3 regions of the Streptomyces sp. NPDC016677 genome follow, and region 2 is predicted to be linked to each of the others. Evidence: riboswitches for the same ligand, from Rfam matches in the RefSeq annotation. Region 2 holds a riboswitch; each other region holds the start of a gene.
The links. Region 2 has a riboswitch for cyclic di-AMP ahead of ACZ3IG_RS18805 (transglycosylase family protein). Riboswitches for the same ligand answer to the same signal wherever they lie in the genome.
Positions count from the first base shown of each region.

Region 1: linked by a shared signal. The riboswitch ahead of ACZ3IG_RS31945 (C40 family peptidase) and the one ahead of ACZ3IG_RS18805 (transglycosylase family protein) in region 2 are both predicted to bind cyclic di-AMP.
Region 3: linked by a shared signal. The riboswitch ahead of ACZ3IG_RS13905 (M23 family metallopeptidase) and the one ahead of ACZ3IG_RS18805 (transglycosylase family protein) in region 2 are both predicted to bind cyclic di-AMP.

Region 1 covers NZ_JBVHEO010000018.1:104,293-107,555, reverse strand. Annotated here, with positions in the region: gene ACZ3IG_RS31960 (urease subunit alpha) at 1-652, opposite strand, end outside; gene ACZ3IG_RS31955 (urease subunit beta) at 645-956, opposite strand; gene ACZ3IG_RS31950 (urease subunit gamma) at 971-1,273, opposite strand; cyclic di-AMP (ydaO/yuaA leader) riboswitch at 2,005-2,137, shown strand; gene ACZ3IG_RS31945 (C40 family peptidase) at 2,141-2,614, shown strand; gene ACZ3IG_RS31940 (ATP-binding protein) at 2,909-3,263, opposite strand, start outside.
Region 2 covers NZ_JBVHEO010000006.1:95,029-98,291, forward strand. Annotated here, with positions in the region: gene eno (phosphopyruvate hydratase) at 1-320, opposite strand, end outside; gene ACZ3IG_RS18805 (transglycosylase family protein) at 553-1,281, opposite strand; cyclic di-AMP (ydaO/yuaA leader) riboswitch at 1,285-1,452, opposite strand; gene ACZ3IG_RS18810 (transglycosylase family protein) at 1,634-2,803, opposite strand; gene ACZ3IG_RS18815 (cytochrome P450 family protein) at 2,973-3,263, opposite strand, start outside.
Region 3 covers NZ_JBVHEO010000004.1:111,393-114,655, forward strand. Annotated here, with positions in the region: gene ACZ3IG_RS13895 (M16 family metallopeptidase) at 1-203, shown strand, start outside; gene ACZ3IG_RS13900 (M16 family metallopeptidase) at 200-1,588, shown strand; cyclic di-AMP (ydaO/yuaA leader) riboswitch at 1,803-1,967, shown strand; gene ACZ3IG_RS13905 (M23 family metallopeptidase) at 1,980-2,744, shown strand; gene ACZ3IG_RS13910 (GntR family transcriptional regulator) at 2,929-3,263, shown strand, end outside.

The DNA of each region.
Region 1 (3,263 bases), on a different contig from region 2:
CCCGGATCTGGGAGAGCATCGCCTCGTGGGAGACGGTGTTGCCCTTGCCCAGCAGGCCGATGTTGAGGGGGTACGCCTCCATCGCCGCGAACATCCGGGCCAGGTGCCAGGGGCCGGGCGTGACGGTGGTGGCCTTCGACCCCTCGGCCGGTCCGGTGCCGCCGCCGACCAGGGTGGTGACGCCGGACGCCAGCGCCTCGTCGGCCACCTGCGGGCAGATGAAGTGCACATGGGCGTCGACGGCCCCGGCGGTGAGGATCCGCCCGTTGCCCGCGACGATCTCGGTCTCGGGGCCGATGACGAGGCCGGGGTGGACACCGTCCATGGTGTCCGGGTTGCCGGCCTTGCCGATGCCGGTGATCCGGCCGTCGCGGATGCCGACGTCGGCCTTGACGATTCCCCAGTGGTCGATGATCACGGCCCCCGTGACGACGGTGTCGGGGGTGCCGTCGGCACGGGTGGCGCGGGACTGGCCCATCGACTCGCGGATCACCTTGCCGCCGCCGAACACGGCCTCCTCGCCGGCGCGTCCGGGGCCGCCGCAGCGGTCCTCCTCGATCTCGACCAGCAGGTCCGTGTCGGCGAGGCGGATCCGGTCGCCGGTGGTGGGGCCGAACAGGTCGGCGTAGGCGGGGCGGGAGATCTCAGGCATCGAGGGCACCCCCGGTCTCCCCGCGCAGTCCGGGCACGATCCGGGCGCCGGCCACGGGGACGAGCTCGACCTCGACGGGGATGCCGGGCTCGAAGCGTACGGCCGTGCCGGCGGCGATGTCGAGCCGCTTGCCGCGGGCCGCGGCGCGGTCGAACTCCAGTCCCGGGTTGGCCTCGGCGAAGTGGTAGTGCGAGCCGACCTGGACGGGACGGTCGGCGGCGTTGAGGACGGTCAGCCGCGTCGTTTCGCGGCCCTCGTTGTAGACGATCGGACTGTCGGCGAACAGGATCTCTCCGGGTATCACGGCGCGGCTCCCCCTCAGACGATCGGGTCGTGGACGGTGACGAGCTTGGTGCCGTCCGGGAAGGTCGCCTCGACCTGCACGTCGTGGAGCATCTCCGGGATGCCGTCCATGACGTCGTCCCGGGTGAGCAGCTTGCGACCCGAGGACATCAGCTCGGCGACGCTGCGGCCGTCCCGCGCGCCCTCCAGGATGTGCGACGTGATGAGGGCGACGGCCTCGGGATGGTTCAGCTTCAGGCCGCGCGCCCGGCGCTTCTCGGCGACGTCGGCCGCCACGTGGATCAGCAGCCGCTCTTGCTCATGCGGGGTCAGTCGCACGTCCCACCTCACAGTCCTCGCTCCGGACCGTGCCGGGTCCGGTCGCCTCGGCCACGGGGCGACGTCCCAGGTGGCCGGAGCGGCAGGCTAGTTGCACCGGGTTTCGCTCACGTTAACCCGCCCAAGATCACTTTTCGTTGCCCGGGGCTACTTCTTGGGCGTCCCTTTGCCCGCGCGTGAACGGACGGGGGGGACGGGCGCGTGAACGGACGGGGAGGGACGGACGGGGGGCGGACGCAGGGACGGCGCGCGGACGGCGCGCGCGGACGGGCTCACGCGGACGCGGGGGCGGCCCGAGCGGACGCGTGGGCGCCGAGGCCGGTTTCCGGCGCCCGCTCCGGGTTCGTATCGCGCGGGGCCGATCGGAGCCGGAACAGGCCGAACGGCGTACCCCCCATCGGTGGAGGTTCACGTCCCTTTCGGGGACCGTCCGGCTTGCGCAACGCGCCCGGTTCGTCGGCGAAATGGGCATTCCGCCGCTGGTGGGAAGGTCGTCGGCCCCGGCGGGGGTGGCCCGAACGGGACACCGTCCACCCGAACGGATGAGTGGTGAGTAACAACACAAACTCCACGTTCCGTTGGGATTTTCCCACTTCGGTGCGTCAAGATCCCTGACTGACGACAAGACCCCGCCGCAGCGGCGGGGCGATCCGGGCGGACGCCGAGTCCTGCCGCCGCCCGGATGACCGGTCGACAGGAGTGGATCGGCAGGAGTGGAGGACCCGAGCACGACGGGTCGCCGGCCCGGTCACGCCATGACCGGAACCGAGCAGCCCTTGGGGTGAAGCCGCACTCGTGCGGCCGGGCAACTTCGCCAGCCCGAATCCGACAGGTCATCCTTCACAGGCGGCTGACGAAGGGTTGCGCATGACTGCGCTCAATCGTGTCCCGTCGCTCATGGTCCGGGCCGGTACGGCCTCGGCCCTCACCATCGCCGCCGTGGGCGGCTCGATCGTGGTCCCCGGCATCGCCTCCGAGGCCGCCGCGGCGACCCATGCGACCAAGGCGCTGAAGATCGCGGCCTCCAAGAAGGGCGCCCCGTACCGGTACGGGGCCACCGGACCGTCCCGCTTCGACTGCTCAGGGCTGACGCTGTACTCGTTCAAGAAGGCCGGCAAGAAACTGCCCCGCACGGCGGCCCAGCAGTACAACCGGACCCGCCATGTCTCCGCCTCCAGCCGCAAGGCCGGCGACCTGGTGTTCTTCCACTCCGGCCGCAGCGTCTACCACGTGGGCATCTACGCCGGGAAGGGCAAGATCTGGCACGCCCCGAAGACGGGTGACGTGGTGCGGCTGCAGAAGATCTGGACGAAGAGCGTCTGGTACGGCCGGGTGAAGTGATCCGCCCGAGGGGGCGCGCCGCCCACCCTGCCGGGGCGGGGCGCGCTCCCTCTGGGGCGTAGGGGCCGTACCGGGCGTACGGGTCCCGTATGGCGCCGTACCGGGCATACGGGCCCCACGGACGCCGCAGGGACCTCACGGGTCCGATACGGGCCAGTATGGGTGCCGTAAGGACGCGTACGGGTGCACACGGGGCGTACGGGTGCGTGCGAGGCGTACGAAGCCGTACGCGGGCGTACGGGAGCCCTCAGGTGTGGCGCGGACCCGGCGGGTGGTCCGGCGCCCCCACCCCCGTCACCGTCGCCGATCGCGCCGCACCGTCGTCGGGAGCGGCTCGGCCGGGGGCGTCCAGGGAAGTTCGACGGAGACGGTCTTGCCGCCCTCCCGGGTGGGGCGGACCCGCAGACGCCCGCCGCATTCCGCGGCGAGGCAGCGGATGATGACCATGCCGCGGCCGTTGTCCTGCTGGACGGCCGCGGGCAGACGCTTGGGGAAGCGCGGGTGACTGTCGGTGACACCGATGCGCAGGTGCTCGTCACGGTCGAGCGCCAGGTCCACCGTGAAGGTGGGCGACTGTCCCAGGGTGTGTTGCACGACGTTGGTCGCCAGCTCCGAGACGATGAGCCGGATGGTGTCGGACACTTCCGTG
Region 2 (3,263 bases):
CCGAGCGAGCCCTTGTTGTCGGTGGCGTCCAGGTCGAACATGGCCTGGTCGATCAGGCGCTGCTCGGTGGCGTCGTAGCCGACCAGCTCCGGGCCGATCTGCTCGATGACGGCGAGGACGGCCTTCTCCACGCCCTTGCCCAGGTAGCGGTTCGAGTCACCGTCACGCAGCTCGATGGCCTCGAAGGCACCGGTGGAGGCACCGGACGGAACGGCGGCACGACCCGTGCTGCCGTCGTCGAGGCCGACCTCGACCTCGACCGTGGGGTTGCCTCGGGAGTCCAGGATTTCCCGGGCTACGACGACGTCGATGGACGGCACGAGCATCTCCTTCTTCAATGTGACGCTTCTGTGTGACGCGGGTGCGCGCTTACGCGCGGCTCCGCGGGACGAGCCTAACCGGCCCGGGGCGATCGGCCAGCCGGTCACCCACCCGTTGGGCAAACCGAGAGTAAATTGTTTCCGAACGGAACAAAAGACTGCCGCGATCCGGACATGGCCCCGCCCCGGCGTGTACGGGGGAACACGCGCCGGGGCGGGGGCCTGTGAGCCGTCAGCTGAGGTGCAGCTGCTGGCCCGGGTAGATGAGGTCGGCGTCGTCGACGATGTCGTCGTTCAGCTCGAACAGCTTCGCCCAGCCGCCGTCGACGTCGTGCGCCTCGGCGATGGAGCTGAGGGTGTCGCCCTTGACGACCTTGTACTCGCCGTCGCCCTTCTCGACCTTCTTGCCGGTCGGGGTGGTGACGGTCTTCTCGGCCTGCTGGGTGGTGCCGGTCTCGGCGGCCGGGCGCTCCTGGGAGCGGGAGGCGGGCTGCTCCTGCGTCTCACGGGACTCGGTGGAGCCACTGGAGCCGCTGGAGCTGCTGGAACCGCTGCTCTGGCCGCTGTCGGAGGAGCCGGTGTAGCCGCCGGCACCCGACAGGCCCGTGCCGCAGTTCGGCCAGGCACCCTTGCCCTGGCCCGCGAGGACCTTCTCGGCGACCTGGATCTGCTGGTCCTTGCTGGCCTGGTCGGCGGTGGAGGCGTACTGCGTGCCGCCGTACGCCGCCCACGTGGAGGCGGAGAACTGCAGGCCGCCGTAGTAGCCGTTGCCGGTGTTGATGGACCAGTTGCCGCCGGACTCGCACTGGGCGACGGTGTCCCACTCCGACTCGGTGGCGGCGGAGGCGTTGCCGGCCGCCATCAGCGGGGCGGCGACGGCGGCACCGGTCACGCCGGCGATGGCGATGGCGCGAGTGGCCTTGGACGGACGACGGTGCTTGCCCTTGCTGGAGAACAGCATGGAAGATCCCCTCACCGACGCCTGCGAGGTGAGCTGTCGGGTTCGGGCCGGTTGAGTTGCCCGGCCGGGTCCCTCACGGGACTCGGCTCCACCCCTAGCCGCTCCGGCTCAACTGCCCGGTGCGGCGACCTACCTTGGGTCCCCCGCTCCTGCCTTCGGCGCTTGCGCGACGACTGTTCCCGGACTGCCGCTGGCAGGATTCGGCGTTGCGGCGGCCGGGGCCCGCGATGGCGAGCGGTCATGACCGTAGACAGGCTCCCGGTGGATTTACAAAGACGATCAGGGCTTCTGAGACCTATCTCTCACGGCGTTTAATACGGACATTCACCCTTAACCGTGACGCGAACTGCCGTCACTTTTCGACCGGTTCGACCCCAACGGCAAGCTTCTGACCGGGCAGGATGTGGTCGGGGTCGGTGCCGACGGCGTCCTTGTTCGCGGCGTAGAGGGAGGACCATCCCCCGGCGAGCTCAAGGGAGTCGGCGATGGCCCACAGACTGTCGCCGGCGCGGACGGTGTACGTCCCGTCGCCCGCCTCGTCGCCCGTCTTGTCGCCCGTCCTGTCGCCCGTCTCGCGCGCCGTCTTGTCGTCGCGCGAGGCGTGCCGCCCCGAGGACGACTCCGAACGGCCCTTCGCCGTCTCCTCGTCGGCGCTGCCGCCGCGGTGCTTGCCGGTGCCGGTTCCGCCGGCCGTGTCGTCCTCGCCGGTCTTGGTGAGGCTCGAAATGGCGGGGGTCGGTTCGAGGTTGCCGGCGCTGCCGGTGGCGCCGGAGGCGTCCGCGGTGTCGCGCTTGGTGGTGGCCGCGTCGCTCGGCTCCTCGACAGGGGAGGCGGATTCGGGTGATGTGTCGGAGTCGGCCGATTCGTCGCCGGTGTCTGAAGTGTCGGTGTCCCCAGCACCGGCGTCCGAAGTGTCGGTGGACGGGGTGTCCGAGGGGGAGGCCGAGGAGCCGGAGCCGGAGCCGGAGCCGGAGCCGGAGCCGTCCGAAGCGTCGTCCGTGTCGGCCGGGTCGGTGGTGTCGGCCGCGCCGGACGAGTCGGCAGATCCCGAGGAGCCGGATGAATCGGTCGAACCGGATGAACCATCCGACTCCGCATCCGATGATGCCGACCCGGACGAATCGTCCGACGAGTCGTCATCCGACGCGCCGCCGCCCAGTCCGGCGAGCAGTCCGCAGGTCGGCCAGGCGGCGATGCCCTGGGCCGCCAGGACCTTCTCGGCCACACGGATCTGCTGGGAGCGGCTGGCCCGGTCGGCGGTGGTGGCGTACTCAAGGCCGCCGAACGCCTCCCAGTCCTCCTGGGACAACTGCAGGCCGCCGTAATAACCGTTGCCGTTGTTCTGGCTCCACGCGCCACCGGTCTCGCACTCGGCGACACGGTCCCAGGCCGCGCCGTCGGCCGCGTGGGCACCGGTGGCTCCGAGGAGCGGGATCGCGATGGCGGAGCCGGTGACTCCGGCAGCGACGACCAGGGCCGGGGCCTGGCGGGGGCGACGGTGTCGGCCGTTCCCGGAGAGCATGCGGAGACCTTTCACGAGACAGCAGGGCCCGCACGGCGGTTGGTGCTCGGTGCCGCGCTGATCCGTGAACGTATAGGCATACGATCACTCATCACAAGTTCATGCCGTGTAGATCACATGGAGATCACAGTGGTGACGGCGCGTCACCTTTGCTGATGCGACGGATCGTTCACTCAGCCGCGGTGAACGACACCGGCAGGGTGCGCAGACCCCTCATGATGAGGCCGCCGCGCCAGCGCAGTTCGGCCGGATCGACGGCGAGGCGCAGGTCGGGCAGGCGGGTCAGGAGTGTGGCGAGCGCGGTCTGGCCCTCCAGGCGGGCCAACGGGGCGCCGAGGCAGTAGTGGATGCCGTGGCCGTAACCGAGGTGCTGGCTGTCGCGGCGGGAAAGGTCCAGGGTGTCCGGGTCCGTGAAGCGCGCCGGGTCGCGGTCGGCGGCGGCGAGGACGACGAGGACGGG
Region 3 (3,263 bases), on a different contig from region 2:
GCCGCTACGCCGTCCTGTTCGGCGACCCGCAGCTCGCCCTGACCGCCGTACAGCGCGTCCTGGAGGTCACCGCCGAGGAGGTCCAGGAGGTCGCCAAGGCCCGCCTGCGCCCCGACAACCGCGCGGTGCTCGTCTACGAGCCCACCGCCCCCGCAGCCGACGCCGACGACGCCACCGACGAGAACGAGGAGGCGGCCAAGTGACCGAGCTCGCCACCATGGACTTCCACCCCCGGCCGCAGGCGGGCGAGCCCAAGCCCTGGGCCTTCCCCGCCCCCGAGCGCGGCACGCTCGGCAACGGACTCACCGTCCTGCGCTGCGACCGCCCCGGCCAGCAGGTCGTCGCCGTCGAGCTGTTCCTGCGGGCGCCCCTGGACGCCGAGCCGGCCGGTCTCGACGGTGTCGCCACCATCATGGCCCGCGCCTTCTCCGAGGGCACCGACAAGCACTCCGCCGAGGAGTTCGCCGCCGAACTGGAGCGCTGCGGCGCCACCCTGGACGCGCACGCCGACCACCCCGGCGTCCGCCTCAGCCTCGAAGTGCCCGCCTCCCGCCTCGCCAAGGCGCTCGGCCTGGTCGCCGACGCCCTGCGGGCACCCGCGTTCGCCGACAGCGAGGTCGAACGCCTGGTGCGCAACCGCCTCGACGAGATCCCGCACGAGCTGGCCAACCCCTCGCGCCGGGCCGCCAAGGAGCTCTCCAAGGAGCTGTTCCCGGCGGACTCCCGGATGTCCCGCCCGCGCCAGGGCACCGAGGAGACGGTCGCCGGCATCGACTCCGCGGCCGTACGCGCCTTCTACGAGAAGCACGTCCGTCCCGCCACGGCCACCGCCGTGGTCGTCGGCGACTTCACCGGCGTCGACCTCGGCGCGCTGCTCGACGACACCCTCGGCTCGTGGACGGGCTCGGCCGCCGAACCGCGGCCCGTGCCCCCGGTGACCGCCGACGACACCGGCCGCGTCGTCATCGTGGACCGCCCCGGTTCCGTCCAGACGCAGCTGCTGATCGGCCGTACCGGCCCCGACCGGCACGACAGCGCCTGGCCCGCCCAGGTGCTCGGCACGTACTGCCTGGGCGGCACCCTCACCTCCCGCCTGGACCGCGTCCTGCGCGAGGAGAAGGGCTACACCTACGGCGTCCGGGCCTTCGGCCAGGTCCTGCGGTCCGCGCCCGACGGCACGGGTGCCGCGATGCTCGCCATCAGCGGCTCCGTCGACACGCCGAACACCGGTCCGGCCCTCGACGACCTGTGGAAGGTGCTGCGCACGCTCGCCGAGGGCGGGCTCACCGACGCCGAACGCGACGTCGCCGTGCAGAACCTGGTGGGCGTGGCGCCGCTGAAGTACGAGACCGCGGCGGCCGTCGCGAGCACACTGGCCGACCAGGTCGAGCAGTACCTGCCCGACGACTACCAGGCGACGCTGTACCAGCGGCTCGCCGCGACCGGCACGGTCGAGGCCACCGCGGCGGTCGTCAACGCCTTCCCGGTGGACCGTCTGGTGACCGTCCTGGTGGGTGACGCGGCGCAGATCAAGGAGCCCGTCGAGGCCCTGGGCATCGGCGAAGTCACCGTCGTACCGGCCGAGTAGACGGCGGAGGGGCGCGCCACGCGCGCGTGAGGGCCCCGGTGACCGGTCTGTCACCGGGGTCGCCCTTTGCCTGAATTCGACGCATTGGGGCGAAGGTTGCCTGTCTGCCCTGTGGGATGAGCAACAAAAACCCTGTTGCGTTTGAGTCTTGAACGGGCGCCCGCTTAGCGTCTCCGAGGCTGTTCGTCAGGCAGTGCGCCGCACCCGCGGCACCGGACAGTCATCGCCGAGTCCCCGTACGGCGCGAGCCAGGGGAGCCGGGGACCCACCGCAGTCCCTGGGGTGAATCGGACGCCCGCGCGTACCGCGAGGGGGTCCGTAGGAGACCTTCCTGCTCCGAACCCGTCAGCTAACCCGGTAGGCGAGAGGGAAGGAAAGGACCAGCCTCTACATGGCGTTCACACGCGCCACCGGGAAGCACCGCCGTCCCGGCCGGGTACACCGCACCACCGTCCGCGCGGCGGGCGTCGCGACCCTCACCACCACCGGCGTCCTCGGCACCCTCGCGGCCCCCGCGCTCGCGGCCGAGCCGTCCCCCGAGGACACCGGACTCACCCCCGTCATCACCCTCGGCGACGCCGTGGCCGAAGAGGTCGACGCCCAGGCCGCCGCCCAGCGGCAGGCCGCCGAGGACGCCGCCGCCCGGGAGAAGGCCGAGCAGGCCGCCCGCGAACGGGCCGCCGAGGCCGCCGAGCAGGCCCGCGAGGACAAGGAGCGCGCCGCCCGCGAGGCCGAGCGCAAGCGCCTGAACACCTACGTGGCCCCCATCGGCGGCTCGTACGTGTCCACCGCGTACCAGGCCGGCAGCAGCCTCTGGTCTTCCGGCTCGCACACCGGCATCGACTTCCACGCCGCCTCCGGCACCACCGTCCACGCGGTCGGCGCCGGCACGGTCGTCGAGGCCGGCTGGGGCGGAGCGTACGGCTACCAGGTCGTGATCAAGATGCACGACGGGACGTACACCCAGTACGGCCACCTGTCGTCCATCGGCGTCTCCGTGGGCCAGACGGTCACCCCCGGTCAGCAGATCGCCCTCTCCGGGGCGACCGGCAACGTCACCGGACCGCACCTGCACTTCGAGGCACGCACCAGCGCGGAGTACGGGTCGGACATCGACCCCGTGGCCTACCTCCGCTCCCACGGCGTCACCGTCTGACCCCCCGCGACATCGAAAGCCCCGGCTCCCCGAGCCGGGGCTTTCGGCGTTGAAGCTGACCAAAAACAGACCAAAAACAGCCGGGGAAACCGGCTCCCCTTCGGAAAGTGCGGCGCATTGCAATAGAGTCACTGAACACGCGTCAATCGTCGACGTTTCACGGGGATTAAGGCGGAGGTCGGTCATGCGTATTCCGGCGCACTCGGTGTGCACGGCGATCCGGGACGACATCGTCGCCGGTGTCTACGAGCGCGGCAGCCGGCTCACCGAGGAACTCCTCGCCCGCCGCTACGGCGTCTCCCGCGTCCCCGTGCGCGAGGCCCTGCGGACCCTGGAGGCCGAGGGGTTCGTGGTGACGCGGCGGCACGCGGGCGCGTGCGTGGCCGAACCCACCGAACAGGAGGCCGCCGACCTGCTGGAGATGCGGCTGCTCCTGGAGCCGCTCGGCGCGGCCCGGGCCGCCCAGCGGCGCACCGAGGCCCACCTGAAGGTGCTGCGCGGCCTGGTGCGGCTGGGCCA